Regions from separate parts of the Cupriavidus sp. 21MJTG02-4 genome, predicted to be linked through region 2. Evidence: predicted binding sites of a transcription regulator. Region 2 holds the regulator's gene; the other holds the start of a gene.
The links. The regulator sigma-54, encoded in region 2, starts transcription at its own class of promoters, with help from an activator protein. The targets are predictions, from matches to a motif close to TGGCANGNAANCTGCTTT.

Region 1: a site for sigma-54 is predicted at 3,747-3,764, ahead of AC3FKH_RS29555 (ammonium transporter). Genes of this name have one in related genera too.

Annotation. Positions count from the first base shown of each region.
Region 1 is NZ_JBYOJP010000020.1:84,178-92,096, forward strand. It holds gene AC3FKH_RS29535 (class I adenylate-forming enzyme family protein) at 39-1,787, shown strand; gene AC3FKH_RS29540 (CreA family protein) at 1,827-2,300, opposite strand; gene AC3FKH_RS29545 (acyl-CoA thioesterase) at 2,308-2,793, opposite strand; gene AC3FKH_RS29550 (HU family DNA-binding protein) at 2,994-3,275, opposite strand; gene AC3FKH_RS29555 (ammonium transporter) at 3,796-4,998, shown strand; gene AC3FKH_RS29560 (mechanosensitive ion channel family protein) at 5,188-6,015, shown strand; gene AC3FKH_RS29565 (Bcr/CflA family multidrug efflux MFS transporter) at 6,019-7,239, opposite strand; gene AC3FKH_RS29570 (hypothetical protein) at 7,606-7,919, shown strand, end outside.
Region 2 is NZ_JBYOJP010000001.1:211,495-219,413, reverse strand. It holds gene AC3FKH_RS01040 (LON peptidase substrate-binding domain-containing protein) at 1-212, opposite strand, end outside; gene rapZ (RNase adapter RapZ) at 326-1,213, opposite strand; gene AC3FKH_RS01030 (PsiF family protein) at 1,319-1,690, opposite strand; gene hprK (HPr(Ser) kinase/phosphatase) at 1,865-2,836, opposite strand; gene AC3FKH_RS01020 (PTS sugar transporter subunit IIA) at 2,911-3,366, opposite strand; gene hpf (ribosome hibernation-promoting factor, HPF/YfiA family) at 3,748-4,101, opposite strand; gene AC3FKH_RS01010 (RNA polymerase factor sigma-54) at 4,151-5,629, opposite strand; gene lptB (LPS export ABC transporter ATP-binding protein) at 5,729-6,529, opposite strand; gene lptA (lipopolysaccharide transport periplasmic protein LptA) at 6,559-7,200, opposite strand; gene lptC (LPS export ABC transporter periplasmic protein LptC) at 7,288-7,914, opposite strand.

The sequences.
Region 1 (7,919 bases), on a different contig from region 2:
GCCGTCCCCCAACCTGCATTGCAGTCCGGGAGGCAGTCATGTCCAGCAATTTCGAGCCGGCCGCCAACTGGCCCGCCATGTCACTGGCCGCGGCCCACGCCCGGCTTACCGCCCCGGGCGCTCCGTTCGAAACGGAAACGCGCGTCATTCGCGGCATTCCCACCACCGTCTGGAAAAACGCGCCGCCCACGCTGCGCGACCTGTTCCTTGCCACGCAAGCCTTCAGCGAACGCACCTTCGTGGTGTACGAAAACGAGCGCGTCACCTATGCAGCCTTCCGGCGCGCGGCATTGCATGTCGCACAGGCACTCGTGCGTGATGGCGTCCGCCCCGGCGACCGCGTGGCAGTCGCCATGCGCAACCTGCCCGAATGGCCGGTGGCGTTCTACGGCGCGCTGCTGACCGGCGCCATCGTCACGCCGCTGAATGCATGGTGGACCGGCGCCGAGCTTGAATATGGACTGGTCGATTCAGGCAGCCGCGTCGCCATCGTCGACGCGGAACGGCTGGATCGACTCACCGGACATCTGAGCAATCTTCCCGCGCTGGAGCGTGTGTACGTATCGCGCGCGGGCTCGCTCGACGGAGATCCGAAGGTCGTGCCGCTGGAAACCGTGACCGGCCACTCCGCGACCTGGGCGACGCTGCCCGAGCTGCCGCTTCCCGACGTGGACATCGCACCGGAAGACGACGCAACGATCTTCTATACCTCGGGCACCACCGGCAAGCCCAAGGGCGCACTGGGCACCCATCGCAATGCCACCAGCGTCGCCGTGGCCGGCCTGTTCAGCCCGCTGCGCAACTTGCTGCGCCGCGGCGAGCCGATTCCCGCACCGGACCCCGCTGCGCCACAGAAGGCCGCGCTGCTGTCCGTGCCGTTCTTCCACGTGACCGGCTGCATGGCCGTGCTGAACAATGCGCTGGCGAGCGGCGGGAAAATCGTGCTGATGCATCGCTGGGATGCCTTGCGCGCGCTCGAACTGATCGAACGTGAGCGTTGCACCACGGCCGGCGGCGTGCCCACCATCGCCTGGCAACTGCTGGAGCACCCGGAGCGCGCGCGCTTCGACCTGTCGTCGCTGGAGAGCATCAGCTACGGCGGCGCGCCGGCCTCGCCGGAACTGGTTCGTCGAATCGGCGAAACCGTTCCGCAGTCGGCGCCGGGAATCGGCTGGGGCATGACCGAAACGTCCGCCACGTTCACGAGCCACAGCGCGGAAGAATACGTACTGCGTCCGGAAAGCAGTGGTCCGGCCCTGCCGATTGGCGAAATGAAGGTCGTGGATGGCCGCGGACACGCGCTACCGGCCGGTGAAACCGGCGAGCTGATGGTGCGTGGCGCGAACGTGGTGCGCGGCTACTGGAACAAGCCCGAGGCCACCGCACAGACCTTTGCCGATGGCTGGCTGCGCACCGGCGATATCGCCAGGCTCGACGATGAAGGCTATCTCTACATCGTCGACCGGATGAAGGACATGCTGATCCGTGGCGGCGAGAACATCTACTGCATCGAGGTGGAAAGCACGCTGTACGAGCACCCGGCGGTCATGGATGCCGCCCTGGTCGGCATTCCGCACAAGGTGCTGGGCGAGGAACCGGGGGCCGTGGTCAGCCTGAAGCCCGGCCTGCACGCGACCGAAACCGAGCTGCAGGCGTTTGTCGCGGAACGGCTGGCGGCGTTCAAGGTGCCGGTACGGATCGTCGTGCTGCCCGACCTGCTGCCGCGCAATGCGAATGGCAAGATCCTGAAGTCGAACCTGCGCAAGCTGTTCGGGCCAGACGCATGAGAGGCGCCCGGCAACCCGGATAGCCGGGCGTTCGCGCGCTTACTTGACCGGAATGGCGGTCGCGGCGGGCACCGGCACGGCCGTCACGCTGTTCTGCGGGCTGCCGCTGACGATGCGGTCGGAATACGTCAGGTAGACCAGCGTATTGCGCTTGCGGTCGACGGCGCGGATCACATGCAGGGTCTTGAACAGGATCGACATGCGCTCCGAAAACACGTCGTCCTGCTGGCGCAGCGGCGCCTTGAACGTGATCGGCCCCACCTGGCGGCACGCGATCGACGCCTCGGGCGGGTCTTCCGCCATGCCCAGCGTCCCCTTGATGCCCCCCGTGCGCGCGCGCGACACGTAACAGGTCACGCCCTGCACCATCGGGTCGTCATACGCCTCGATGACGACCTTGTCCGAGCCGGTCATGCGGAAATTGGTATTGACGCTGCCGATTTCCTCGGCCAGCGCATGGGTGCCGCCCGCCGTCAGGCAGGCAGCGGCAAGCAGGGAAAGCATGCGCGCCATGGCCAAATCAGCTCCCGGTCACCTTGATGGCGTCGCGGCGTTTTTCCATTTCCTGGCGCAGTTCGCGGCGCTGCTGGGCCGCCGCAAAGCGCTGGCGCTCGACTTCGTCGCGCGGCTCCAGCGGCGGCACCTCGGCGGGCGCGCCGTTGTCGTCGACCGCCACCATCGTGAAATAGCAGCTGTTGGTGTGGCGCACCAGCTTGCTGCGGATATTCTCGGTCACAACCTTGATGCCGATTTCCATGGAGCTGCGTCCGGTGAAGTTCACCGCAGCCAGGAAGGTCACCAGTTCACCGACGTGGATGGGCTGGCGGAACACCACCTGGTCTACCGACAGCGTGACCACGTACCGGCCGGCGTAGCGGCTGGCGCAGGCATAGGCCACCATGTCCAGGTACTTCAGGATGGTGCCGCCGTGCACGTTGCCGGAGAAATTGGCCATGTCCGGCGTCATCAGCACGGTCATGGAAAGCTGGTGGGACTGGTCGTTCATGATGGAGGTGCGGGTTGCGGGGGCCGAGGCGCGGCAGTGTAACCCGTAAACCGGCGTTTGAGGGGCGCCGGGACGCATGTGGCCAGGGTAGCCGCCTGATATGGTTCGAGCGCCACGCGCGCGGCATGGCCACCTCACCGCACCGCCAATAAAAAAGCGGCCCGACAGGCCGCTCTCTCGCTACTCCGGACGCAAACCGCTTACTTCTTCTTGTTCACGGCGTCCTTGAAACCTTGTCCAGCAGAAAACTTGACGGTCTTCGCGGCCGGAATCTTGATCGTTTCGCCCGTGCGCGGGTTGCGGCCCGTGCGTGCGGCGCGTTTACCCGAGCTGAAGCTGCCAAAACCCACCAGCGTTACCGAATCACCCTTTGCCACTGCCTTCTTGATACTGTCCAGCGCTGCGTTGAGCGCACGCTCGGCTGCGGCGTTGCTCAGTTCTGCTTCCGCGGCGATGGCCGATACCAGTTCACCTTTATTCATGGCTGATTTCCCTTGTTGGTCGTCGTCACCGATGTATCTGCCAGCAGGCATTGCATCGATCGGCGCAGTCTAATCTGCCCTTCGCGCCTTGGGCAATCCCCAGTGGCACCAATGCAACGAAAAAACCCGGAAATCCTTGCTTGAGGCCGGTTAGCGGGCGATTTCCCGCTCTGTTCCGGCGTCTTTCTCTCCGTTATTTCGGACTGGAGCGCAAGCGGACAGTGCCGGCCTGTCGCCCCGTAGCAAGGCATCTCGGTGCAGCACCCAGCATTCACCGCTATGGTGCAATGCACCGTCAAGGTTCATAAAAGCGCCTGCCGGCTGCCTCATTCTGGCGCGCACCGACGCTGTGGCTGTTTTCGTCATCGACGATCTGCACCACCTCGCCCCTGGAAACAGGGGCCGCCCGTTCGGAAATCCGGTGCGAATTCCACCATGGCGGTGCAAATAGCACCAGTATGCAGCCAGTTCTGGAACGGTTTTTGCATACCCATGCTCCCATTTTGAGCATGAGGGACCTATGGACAATTGGAAGACTGGCACCGACGCCATGTTTATCCTGCTTGGCGCAATCATGGTGCTGGCCATGCACGCCGGCTTCGCTTTCCTGGAACTGGGCACGGTGCGTAAGAAGAACCAGGTCAACGCGCTGGTGAAGATCCTGGTGGACTTCGCGGTTTCCACCATTGCCTATTTCTTTGTCGGCTATACCGTCGCCTACGGCGTGCAGTTCATGGCAGGCGCCGATACGCTGGCGCAAAAGAGCGGCTACGAACTGGTCAAGTTCTTTTTCCTGGCGACCTTTGCCGCGGCCATTCCCGCGATTATCTCGGGCGGCATTGCCGAACGTTCGCGTTTCAATCCGCAACTGGTCGCGACCTTCGTCCTGGTGGGCTTTGTCTATCCGTTCTTCGAAGGCATTGCGTGGAACCATCGTTTCGGCATCCAGGACTGGATCACCAGCCTGACTGGCGCCCCGTTCCATGATTTCGCCGGCTCGGTCGTGGTTCATGCGGTCGGCGGCTGGATCGCCCTGCCCGCGGTGCTGCTGCTCGGCGCGCGCCGTGGCCGATACCAGAAGGATGGCCGCATCAGCGCGCACCCGCCGTCGAACATTCCGTTCCTGGCGCTCGGTGCATGGGTGCTCGCGGTGGGCTGGTTCGGCTTCAATGTCATGAGCGCCCAGACCGTGGACAAGATCAGCGGGCTGGTCGCCATCAATTCACTGATGGCCATGGCCGGCGGCACGCTGGCGGCCTGGTGGGCCGGCCGCAACGACCCGGGCTTCGCCTACAACGGCCCGCTGGCAGGCCTGGTCGCCGTCTGCGCGGGTTCCGACCTGATGCATCCGCTCGGCGCGCTGATCACGGGCGCCGTGGCCGGTGTGCTGTTCGTCCATCTGTTCACGCTCGCGCAAAACAAATGGCACATCGATGATGTGCTCGGCGTGTGGCCGCTGCATGGGCTGTGCGGCGCCTGGGGCGGCATTGCAGCCGGCATCTTCGGGCAGCACGCGCTGGGCGGGATCGGCGGTGTTTCGCTGGGCTCGCAGCTCATCGGTACCCTGCTCGGCATCGTGATCGCCCTGGCGGGCGGCACAATCGTCTATGGCACGCTCAAAAAGCTGGTCGGCATCCGCCTCGATGCGGAAGCCGAATTCAACGGCGCAGACCTGACCCTGCATCGCATCTCGGCCACGCCCGAGCGCGAAACCAACTGGTAAGCCCGCCGCAGGAACGCGCGCGCAGGCGCCGTTCCTGACAATTCTTTTCTTGAACTTCCCCAGACGGCATGGCAATAATTGCCGTGCCCGTCATCTTGCGACGCGCCAGCGTGCAAGATTTGCAGCCAGTCTTCGCAGTTCTTCGTTTCGTGCCGGCTCTTTGCCGGCCAACCGACCAGGGGAATGCCGATGGATGCGTCAACGTTGGAGAAGTTGAGGATCGTGGTGATTGCCTATGCCACGGAGTTCGGGGTCAAGATCCTGGCCGCGCTGGCCTTCTGGATCATCGGCCGCTGGCTGATCCACGTGGTGGTGCGCATGGTCCAGGGCGGGCTGGGCAAGCAGCAGGTGGATCCGACCCTGCTGCGCTACGTCGGTTCGATCGTAACGGTCGCGCTGAATGTGGTCCTGGTGATCGGCATCCTCGGTTACTTCGGCATCCAGACCACGACCTTCGCGGCATTGATTGCCGCAGCCGGCGTGGCCATCGGCATGGCCTGGTCGGGCCTGATGGCCAACTTCGCGGCCGGCGCCTTCCTGGTCGTGCTGCGGCCGTTCAAGGTCGGGGATTTCGTGACCATCGGCGGGGTCACCGGCACGGTGCGCGAGATCGGCCTGTTCGCCACGACGCTCGACACGCCCGACAACGTCCTGACGGTGATCGGCAATAACAAGATCTTCTCGGACACCATCCAGAATTTCAGCATCAACCCGTTCCGCCGCGTCGAACTGAAGGCCCAGCTCGCCGGCAGCACCGACGCTGCCGCGGCGATGACGCTGCTCAAGGAGCGTATCGGCGCGATTCCGAACGTCCTGGCCGATCCTCCGGTCGACGTCGAGATCCTCGAATTCACGCTGGTGGGGCCGGTCCTGGCGGTACGTCCGTACTGCCACAACGACCATTACTGGCAGGTGTATTTCGACACCAATCGCATCATCCGCGAAAGCTTTGGCCAGGCGGGCTACGCCGCGCCCATGCCGGCGCAGATGGTGGTCGTGAAAAACGCCGCGGCCTGACGCTCAGGCTACCGCCGTCGCAGACGGCCGCGCGCTCCCCCAGGCGCGCAGCGCTACCGCACCGATACCGCACACGGCCATCACCACTGCCAGCGGCAGGGCCGTGCCATCGTGCCACAGGCTGACGGCGGCGCCCGCGACGGTGCCGAGCGAGAACTGCAGCGTGCCCATCAGCGCGGAGGCCGTGCCGGCGCGATGCCCCTGATGCGTCAGCGCCAGCGCCGACGCATTGGGCGTGATGCAGCCCAGCGATCCGATAAAGACGAAGAACCCGGCCAGCAGCACGGGCAGCACCAGCACGCCGGCCAGCGCCGCGGCCGCCAGCATCAGGCCCGCGGCGCAGGGTGCCAGCACCGCGCGGCCGAGCACCCGGTCAAGCGTGCGCCCTTGCACCAGGCGCGCATTCAGCTGCGACATGGCGATCAGCCCGAACGCATTGGCACCGAAGACAAAGCCATAGTGCGAGGGGTCGATGCCGTGGAGTTCGATCAGCACGAACGGCGACCCGGCGATATAGGCGAACATGCCGGCCTGCCCGAATCCGGCTGCCAGCGAATAGCCCAGGAACTCGCGGTCGCGCAGCAGCTCGATATAGCTGGCTGCGACCGTACCGGGATGCAGCCGCGCGGCGCGTTCCCGCGGCAGCGACTCTTCCATGCGGAAGTGCACCAGCGCCAGGATCAGCAGGCCCGCAAGCGTCAGCAGCCAGAAGATGGCGCGCCAGCCCAGCGTAGTCAGGACGGCGCCGCCGATGATCGGCGCCAGGATCGGCGCCAGCCCCATCACCAGCATCAGCGACGAGAAGGCCCGGGCCGATTCGTGGGCCTCGAGCCGGTCGCGGATCACCGCGCGGGCCATCACCATGCCGGCGCAGCCGCCCAGCGCCTGCAGGAAACGCCAGAGCATCAGCGACTCGACGCTGCGCGCCATGGCGCAGCCGGCCGCGGCCAGCGCGTACAGCGCCAGTCCGACGTACAACGGCGGCTTGCGTCCGAAGCGGTCGCTGATCGGTCCATAGAATGCCTGCCCGAGTGCCAGCCCGACCAGGAACGTGCCCAGCGTCAGCTGTACCTGGCCGATATCCACGTGCAGGTCCGCGGACAGCGCCGGGAAGCTGGGCAGGTACATATCGATCGACAACGGCGCAATGGCCGTCAGCGAAGCACAGATCAGCAGCCAGGCGGGAAAGCGCGCAGCCTTGTGGCTGCTGGAGGATTGAGGCATCAGTGTGAGTTCCGGAAGTCCTTGCCGGCGGCTGCGGCGCGTGCCAGCCAGCCGCCAGACCGCGAATTGTTGCACAGCATGACAAACCTGGCTGGAATGACAGAATTCGATGCCGGTAACATCTGTCGCCCGGCTGCGGCGGCACCTTGCCATGCCCCGCCAACGTCGGGTTCGACAAATATCCTAATCTTGGCAGTATTGGACTGACTGGCAATTTTGCGAAGCCGCGCACGCGTTAACGTGTGGCGCCGCTTTCACGCGAATGGGGGTGGAGGGTACAATGCGAGCCTGTTGGCCCTGTCCATGCGACAGACCGGCGGCCGCGCAGAGAGGGGCGACAGGCTTGCCCCGGCAACGTTATCCTGCATGAGACTACGACACACGCCGTTCACCGCTACGCTAGTCACAGCCGCTCTCGCGGCTGTACTGCTGCGGCCCGGGCCGGCGCAAAGCGCCCCGACACCGCTGCGCTCGCCCGCCTCGGCCACGGCGCCGGCGCCCGCCCCCGTATTCGATGAAGCCGACGCACTGTCCCGCATGCTCAAGGGCGCCGCCACCGGGCAGAATACCGGCGCCGCGGGCGTACCCGAACTGCTGCGCAATACCAATCGGCCCGACAGCGTGCTCGCGCGCGCGTGCCGTCAGCTCAACGATGCACTGCCGATAGAAATTGATGGGGA
Region 2 (7,919 bases):
TCCTCGCCACTGGCGATCAGGCATACGCCGAACGGCGCCGCGTCGCGCAGGCAATTGCGCACCATGTCCACATAGCGTTTCTCGAATACGCGCAGCGGCAGGCGGCCATCCGGGAACAGCACCGTGTGCAGCGGAAAGAGAGGCAGGTCGTCCAGCGTCAGCGGCGTCGCGTCGACGGGAGCGGTGTGGCGGAGAAGGTCTGTCGAGGACATGCGATGGCTGGTGTTCCACTGGATCGGGGAAACCGGCCGCCGGTTGGGGTGCGGCGACCGCCATGCTGCCAGGCTTGACGTACCTGGCGACACGGGAAAACCACGCACGCAGGCTATGCCGCCGGCGCGAGTTCCCGGTGTCTCACCAGCACATTACCATGCGCGCGGAAATAGTTGGCGAGCCTTTCCGCAATATAGACCGAACGGTGCTGTCCGCCGGTACAGCCGATGGCGACGGTCAGATAGCTGCGGTTATCCGCAATGAAGCTCGGCAGCCACTTTTCGACATAGGCGCGGATGTCTTCGGCCATGGCCAGCACCATCGGCTGGGCCTGGAGGAAATCGATCACCGGGGCGTCGCGGCCGGTCAGCGGGCGCAGCGCCAGGTCGTAGTAAGGGTTGGGCAGCGAGCGCACGTCGAAGACCATGTCGGCGTCGCTGGGCACGCCGTGCTTGAAGCCGAACGACTCGAACAGCAGCGTCAGACGCTGGCTGTCCTCGCGGATCAGTTCCTTGATCCAGCTGCGCAGCGTATTGGTGCGCACGTTGCTGGTGTCGATGCGGTGCGCGGACTCGGCCAGCGGGCTGAGCAGTTCGCGCTCCATCTCGATGGCTTCCATCAGCCCGCGGTCGTTGAACGCCGCCCGTTCTTCCTCGGAGCGGGGCGCGCCGTTGGTCAGAATCGACAGCGGATGGCGGCGACGCGTTTCCGAATAGCGCTGCACCAGTGCGTCGGTACTGGCCGTGAGGAACACGACCTCGACCTGATGGGTCTCCGCCAGTTGACGAACCGTGTCGGGCAGGTGGTCCAGCGATTCCCGGCTGCGGATATCGGTGGCGACGCCAAGGTGCGTATAGCCCTCGGCCGCAAGATAGCGGGCCAGATCGGGGATGAATTGGGCCGGCAGGTTATCGACGCAGTAGTAGCCTGCATCTTCAAGCACGTTCAGTGCGACGGATTTGCCGGAGCCGGAGATGCCGGTGATGAGGATGATGCGCATAGCATCGGAAGCATAGCATCCGGAAGTGGCCACGTCATGACAGCGGCCGCGCTGACAAAAATGGCGAACCGCGCGGTTCGCCATTTTGTCCGGATCGACAGCCAATTACTTCGACAGGCATTCCTTCATGAACGACTTGTAATCGTCGCCCTTCTTGCCCTTGCCTTCCTTGCTGCAGGCCGACATCTTTTCCTGCTGGGTCTTGGTCGGCTGCACGCCCTTGGCCGAAAGGCACTGCTTCATGAAGGCCTTGCGATCGTCGCCTTTCTTGCCGGCAGCCTGATCGTTGCAGTCCTTCATCTTCTGCTGCTGCGCGGTGGGCGCCTTGGCGGCGGATGCCGGTACTGCCTTGTCTCCGGGGCCCGGCGCTGCCGGCATGGCGGGCGCTGCAGGCGTGGTTTGGGTGGCGGGCTGTGCCATTGCGCCGGTGGCCAGCAGCGGCGTTACCAACACACACATCGCGATCAGTTTCTTCATGCTTGCTCTCCTGGCTGTGGAAAACTTCATGGCCGCTTTTCGCCACCCTGACAGTGAACGCTGCGGCTCCGGACTGGGCTCGATGCCCATTACAGCACAAAACGGAAGATATCCCCACCGCGTTGACTTATTTGTCAACGCCGATGTAAGCAATTGAAAACGTGTCGCGCCCGCTCAGAGCAGGCGGCCCTGCCCGCGCGAGACCGCATCGGCCTGCATCGCGGCGCGCTGGCGATCCATGAAATCGCGCAGCGTATCGATGCCGCGCAGGCGCAGGATGGTGTTGCGCACGGCGGCCTCGACCAGCACGGCGAGGTTTCGGCCGGCCGCCACCTGGATCTTGACCATATGGATCGGCAAGCCCAGCACGTCGAGGTACTGCGAATCGAGCGGCAGGCGTTCGAACTCGCCGTCGTTGCGGCGCACCAGCTGGACCACCAGCTTCATCTTCATCTTTCGCCGCACGGCGGTCTCGCCGAAGATGGTCTTGATGTCGAGCAGGCCCAGGCCCCGTACTTCGAGCAGGTTCTGCAGCAGCGGCGGACAGCGGCCTTCAATGAAATCCGGTCCCAGGCGCACGAAATCCACCGCGTCGTCGGCCACCAGGCCGTGGCCGCGCGAGATCAGTTCCAGGCCGAGTTCGCTCTTGCCCAGGCCCGACTCGCCCATGACCAGCACACCCATGCCGAGGATGTCGAGGAACACGCCGTGCATGGTCACGCGCGGCGCCGAGATTCGCGACAGGTACAGCCGCAGGTGGTCGATGACCGCCGCCGAGGAAACCGGCGTGGTGAATAGCGGCGTGGAAGAGCGCGTGCAGCGCAGCTCCAGGTCCGGCGGCGGCTCCATGCCGTCGGCCACGACCAGGAACGGCGGCTCGAGCAGGATCAGCTCGCCCATCTGGCGCTTGCGGGTTTCGTCGTCCAGACGCTGGTAATAGGTGATTTCGGGTTTGCCGAGCACCTGGATCCGGTTCGGATGGATCAGGTTCAGGTGGCCGACCAGGTCCGCGGCCGAGGTGGCCTCGCGGGCAAACTCCACGTCGAAGGCGCGATCCGCACCTTCCAGGCCAGCCACCCACGAGAGTTTGATGTCGGCTGCGTTGTCGTCGAAGATCGACTGCGAGGTGACGCCGGTGAGTTCCATGGGGGATGACTTTCGGGGCGGGGACTGTGCCGGATTTTACGATTGTCCGGTCTGTTGCCAGCCCAGGGGAGGGATCAGGGATGCCACTGCGTCAGGAGTTCATGGACCGCGTCCGGCGTGGCCAGGGTTGCCAGGCCTTCGCGCATGTCCCGATCCGACAGCAGCTGGGCAATTTCGGAAAGAATCTCGAGATGCTGCTGCGTAGCCTGTTCCGGCACCAGCAGGAAGATCAGCAGCGAGACCGGCTTGCCATCCGGCGATTCGAACGGGATCGGCTCGGCCAGCCGCATGAAGGCAGCCAGCGGTTGCTTCAGCCCCTTGATGCGCCCGTGCGGAATGGCCACGCCCGCGCCCAGACCGGTCGAACCCAGCGACTCGCGCGCGAACAGGTTGTCGGTCACGGTCGCCCGTGCCACGCCATGGTTGTTCTCGAATAGGAGCCCGGCTTGCTCGAATACACGCTTCTTGCTGGTGACGCTGAGGTCGAGGTTGATGTTGCCGGGTGGCAGCAGTTTGGCCAAACGATTCATGGGCGATGCGAGGATTTCAGTTAGCAGGCAGATCGGACTGCTCAGCCCGGAAACGAAGTGGGGCCGGATTGCGGCCACGCCATGGCTTCCCAGGCGTTCGGCCATTATAGAGCAGCGTCTCCCCTGTTCTTGTGCAATGCAGCGCCAGGCCCCTGTATGGCCTGGTCCGTGCTGGTGCCGCCACACCTGGGTACGGTGGTCGCGCCGGAGTCGCCACGCGCTATGTCTTGGAGAGCATACACCGTGCTGCGCCAGTTGCGAACACTTGTGTCCAGGACGCGCGCCCGGCCGGGGCTGCAGATGCAAAAAAGCCGCGCTACATGGCGCGGCTTGCTGTTATCAGTCCTGTTTCAGTGCCAGTCTTGCGACTGGCAGGCTTGATCATTGCTGCTGTAGTTGGGACTCGGCCATCTGGTACTTGACCGCTTCGCGGTCGTGGCCTTGCACGCGATCCTTATACCGAAGCACCTGGCGGTCCAGCTTGTCGACAAGTGCGTCGATGGCCGCATACAGGTCTTCGTGATGGGCTTCCACAAAAATGTCCTTGCCCCGAAGGTGCAAATTGATTTCCGCGTACTGACGCCTGTCCTTTTCCTTGTGATTGTCGACTGAGAGTAGCACGCTGACGCCAATGACTTGATCGAAATGCCTGACGATACGCTCCAGCTTCGTTTCCACGTACTCACGCAGCGGGGGCGTGATGTCCAGGTGGTGTCCACTGATCTTGAAGTTCATAGCGCTTCTCCTTCTGAAAGAGCTGCACCAGGCAGGCGGTGCAACTCGGCTACAAAGTCTTGCGGAGATTGACAGCAGGGATCTTCAGGGCTTCGCGATACTTGGCGACGGTACGGCGCGCGACAACGAAGCCTTGTTCACCCAGCAATTCGGCAATTCGGCTGTCGGAAAGAGGACTCCTCGGGTCTTCGGCTCCTATAAGTTGCTTGATCAAGGCGCGGATCGCCGTTGAGGAAGCCGCCCCACCGGTTTCGGTGGAAACGTGGCTGCCAAAAAAGTACTTCAGTTCGAAAGTACCCATCGGCGTTGCCATGTATTTATTGGTCGTCACCCGGGATATGGTTGACTCGTGTAATCCCAGTGTATCGGCAATCTCCCGCAAAACCAAGGGGCGCATCGCGATTTCCCCGTGCGTGAAGAAGTTCTTCTGACGCTCGACAATCGCCTGCGAAACTCGCAGGATCGTGTCGAACCTTTGCTGGATATTCTTGATCAGCCAGCGCGCTTCCTGCAGCTTTTGCTGCAGCCCCGCGGCACCGGATTCTCCCTTGGCACCGCGCAGGATCTGCGCGTACATGTCGTTGATGCGCAGGCGCGGCATCACATCCGGATTGAGCTGCGCGATCCAGCCGCCGCCGCCCTTGCGCACGAATACGTCGGGCACCACGAAGTCCGCTTCAGGGCGGCTGTAGGCGTGGCCCGGGTAGGGCGCGAGCGAGCGGATCAGTTCATGCGCGGCCTTGAGCGCCGCTTCATCAACCTGCAATGCTTTTTTCAGGCGCGTGTAGTCGCGCACGGCAAGCAGTTCGAGGTGATGGTTGACGATCGAGAGCGCCAGCTCGCGCTGCGGATGCTGCAGCCGGCGCAGCTGAAGGCTCAGGCATTCGGCGGCATTGCGCGCGCCCACGCCGGGCGGGTCGAAGCTTTGCAGCAGCGTGAGGATCGCCTGCAATTCGTCGACCTCGAATTCGAGTTCCTCGGGCAACTCGGTGCAGATCTCGTCGAGCGACGCGCTCAGGTAGCCATCGTCGTCGAGCGATTCGATCAGGAAGATCGCCAGGCCCTTGTCGCGCGTCGAGATCTTCAGCGGCGCGAGCTGCTCCATCAAGTGTTCGCGCAGGGTGGGCTCGGCGTCGCGCAGCTGCATGGGGGTCTTCTCGTCGTCCTCACCCTGCGGGCGCCGCGCGAAATCGTCCAGGCTCCAGTCGCTGCCGTAATCTTCGCTACCGCTGTCGCTATAGCTCTCATCCTCGCTGCCCGGGCTGCTGGCGTTCGCGTCGCTGTTGCCCTGCGGTTCGGCCGGTGCGGGCGCGGGTGCGCTCTGCAGGTTGACCGAGCCATCGGCCGCCACGCGCAGCGGGCTGTCGATCCAGTCGTTCTCGCGCTCCAGCAGCGGGTTTTCCGTCAAGGCCTGCTCGACTTCCTGCTGCAGCTCAAGCGTAGAAAGTTGCAGCAGCCGGATCGACTGCTGCAGTTGCGGCGTGAGTGCCAGATGCTGGGAGAGACGGAGCTGTAGCGACGGTTTCATGCGACCTATTCTATGCGCATCCAACCGATGTTGGAACGAAAATTGCTATCGCTGATGCTGCCTGATCGTCTCTGCCAAGCGCACCTGCCGCCCCAGGCTTCACATGCGGAAGTTCTCGCCCAGGTAGACGCGGCGCACCGACTCGTTGGCGATGATTTCGTCGGGCTGGCCCGATGCGAGTACGGTGCCTTCGCTGATGATGTACGCGTGGTCGCAGATGCCAAGCGTCTCGCGCACGTTGTGGTCGGTGATCAGCACGCCGATATTGCGCGCCTTGAGGAAGCTGACGATGCGCTGGATCTCGCCGACCGCGATCGGGTCCACGCCGGCGAACGGTTCATCGAGCAGGATGAAGCGTGGCGAGGACGCCAGCGCGCGTGCGATTTCCACGCGGCGGCGCTCGCCACCCGACAGCGACAGCGCAGGGTTGTTGCGCAGGTGGGCAATCTGCAGGTCGTCCAGCAGCGTATCCAGGCGGCTGTCGATCTCGGCTTTCGGCAGCGGCTTGCCGTTGACCAACTGCAGCTCCAGCACCGCGCGGATGTTCTCTTCCACATTGAGCTTGCGGAACACCGACGCTTCCTGCGGCAGGTAGGACAGGCCCATGCGCGCGCGCTCGTGGATGGCCAGGCCGCTGATGTGCTGACCGTCGAGCACGATATCGCCCTCGTCCAGCGCGACGAGGCCCACGATCATGTAGAACGACGTGGTCTTGCCCGCGCCATTGGGGCCGAGCAGGCCCACCACCTCGCCGCTCTTCACCTCGAGCGACACGTCCTTCACCACCGTGCGCGACCCGTAGCGCTTCTTCAGGTGGCGCACGACCATCGTGCTGCTGTCGGCACGGGCGTCGGGAGCGGCGGAAGCGGGCGTGGGGGCGAGCATTGCGGTATCGGTCATGGTGGCGGTGATGCGTTCGGGCGCGTGATTCAGGGCTTGCTGGACGGCGCGGGTGCCGACTTCAGGTCGAGGGGCGGGCTGGCGGCGGCACCGCTGGCCTCCTGGCGCGGCGAGAGCACGGCGCGCACGCGTCCCGACGGGTTGCCGGCCGACGTGTTGTCGCCGCCGCCGGCGGCGGTGTAGAACTCGTTGCGGCTGTCATAGGTCAGGACCGCGCCGCGGATCTCGTCGACCAGCTTGGCGCCCTGCAGCCGCGCCATGCGCGCGTGGCCGATCAGCTTGGACAGTTCCTGCTTGCCGTCGTATTCGATGCGGTCGCCCCAGCCGTCCATGTACTCGTCCACGCCTTCACGCTTCTGGCGGATATAGGCCTGCTTGCCGCCCTTGGCCGTGGCCACCGCGTACTGGTAGCCCTCCGGGTCGGTGCGGATCTCGGCCGCGTCCGACTTCAGCACCATGGTGCCCTTGGTCAGGACCACGTTGCCGGTCAGCGTGTAGATCTGCTTGACGTCGTCGTAGCTGGCGTTGTCGGCTTCCAGGACCAGCGGCTTGTCCCGGTCCGCGCGTTCGGCATGGGCGCCCAGCGGCGCCAGCGCGGCAATCGCGGTGGCCACGGCCAGCAGCAGCGGGGCGGCGCGCCGGCGGGACAGGGTCGTCAGGGAAGCAATCATGTTGGCAAGGGTCGCAGGAAAGCGGAGGGTCGGGCGCGATGCTCAGGTCCGCGGTGCCGCCCCGTCGGGCGCGGGCGGCTGTTGTTGTCAGGATCCCGGAGTCCGGGTGGGCGCACCAGTGATGATGGTGCCGCGTACGTTGCCCAGCAATTGTACTTCGCGGGTAACGTTGTTGAAGATCAGCCCGTTGGCGGTCATGACCGACGGGCCGCGCGTGAGCTTCACGGCCTTGTCGGTCTTGACGATGTCGTCATTCACCAGGACCTGGAAGTACTCCGACGCGGCCGTCATGAGCGGGTCCTTGGCGGCATCGGCGCCCTTTTGCCGCTCGATGAAGCCGTTGCCATACAGGTCGATCACCGAGCCCTCGGCGTTCATTCGGCCGCGATCGGCACGCGCGGTGACCGGCGGACGCTCGGGCTGGTAGGCGCGCATGGCGGGACGGGTGAACTCGTAGGTCTGGTCGTCGTCGAAGTGGACCATCTTGTCGCCGGTGAAGCGCATCTTGGTGCTGCCGTCCTGCGCGAGTTCGGTAGCCGAGAAACGCTCCATGTAGTAGTCGGGCTCGTGCTTGCGCACGGTCGGCGCCTTGGTGCCTTCCTGCTGCGTATTGACTTGCACCAGCCAGAACGTGCTGCCGGCCACCACGGCCATCAGCAGCAGCGGCAGCAGCCGCAGGACGATCCCGGTGAGGGAGGACAGGAGTGCCTGCATGGTTT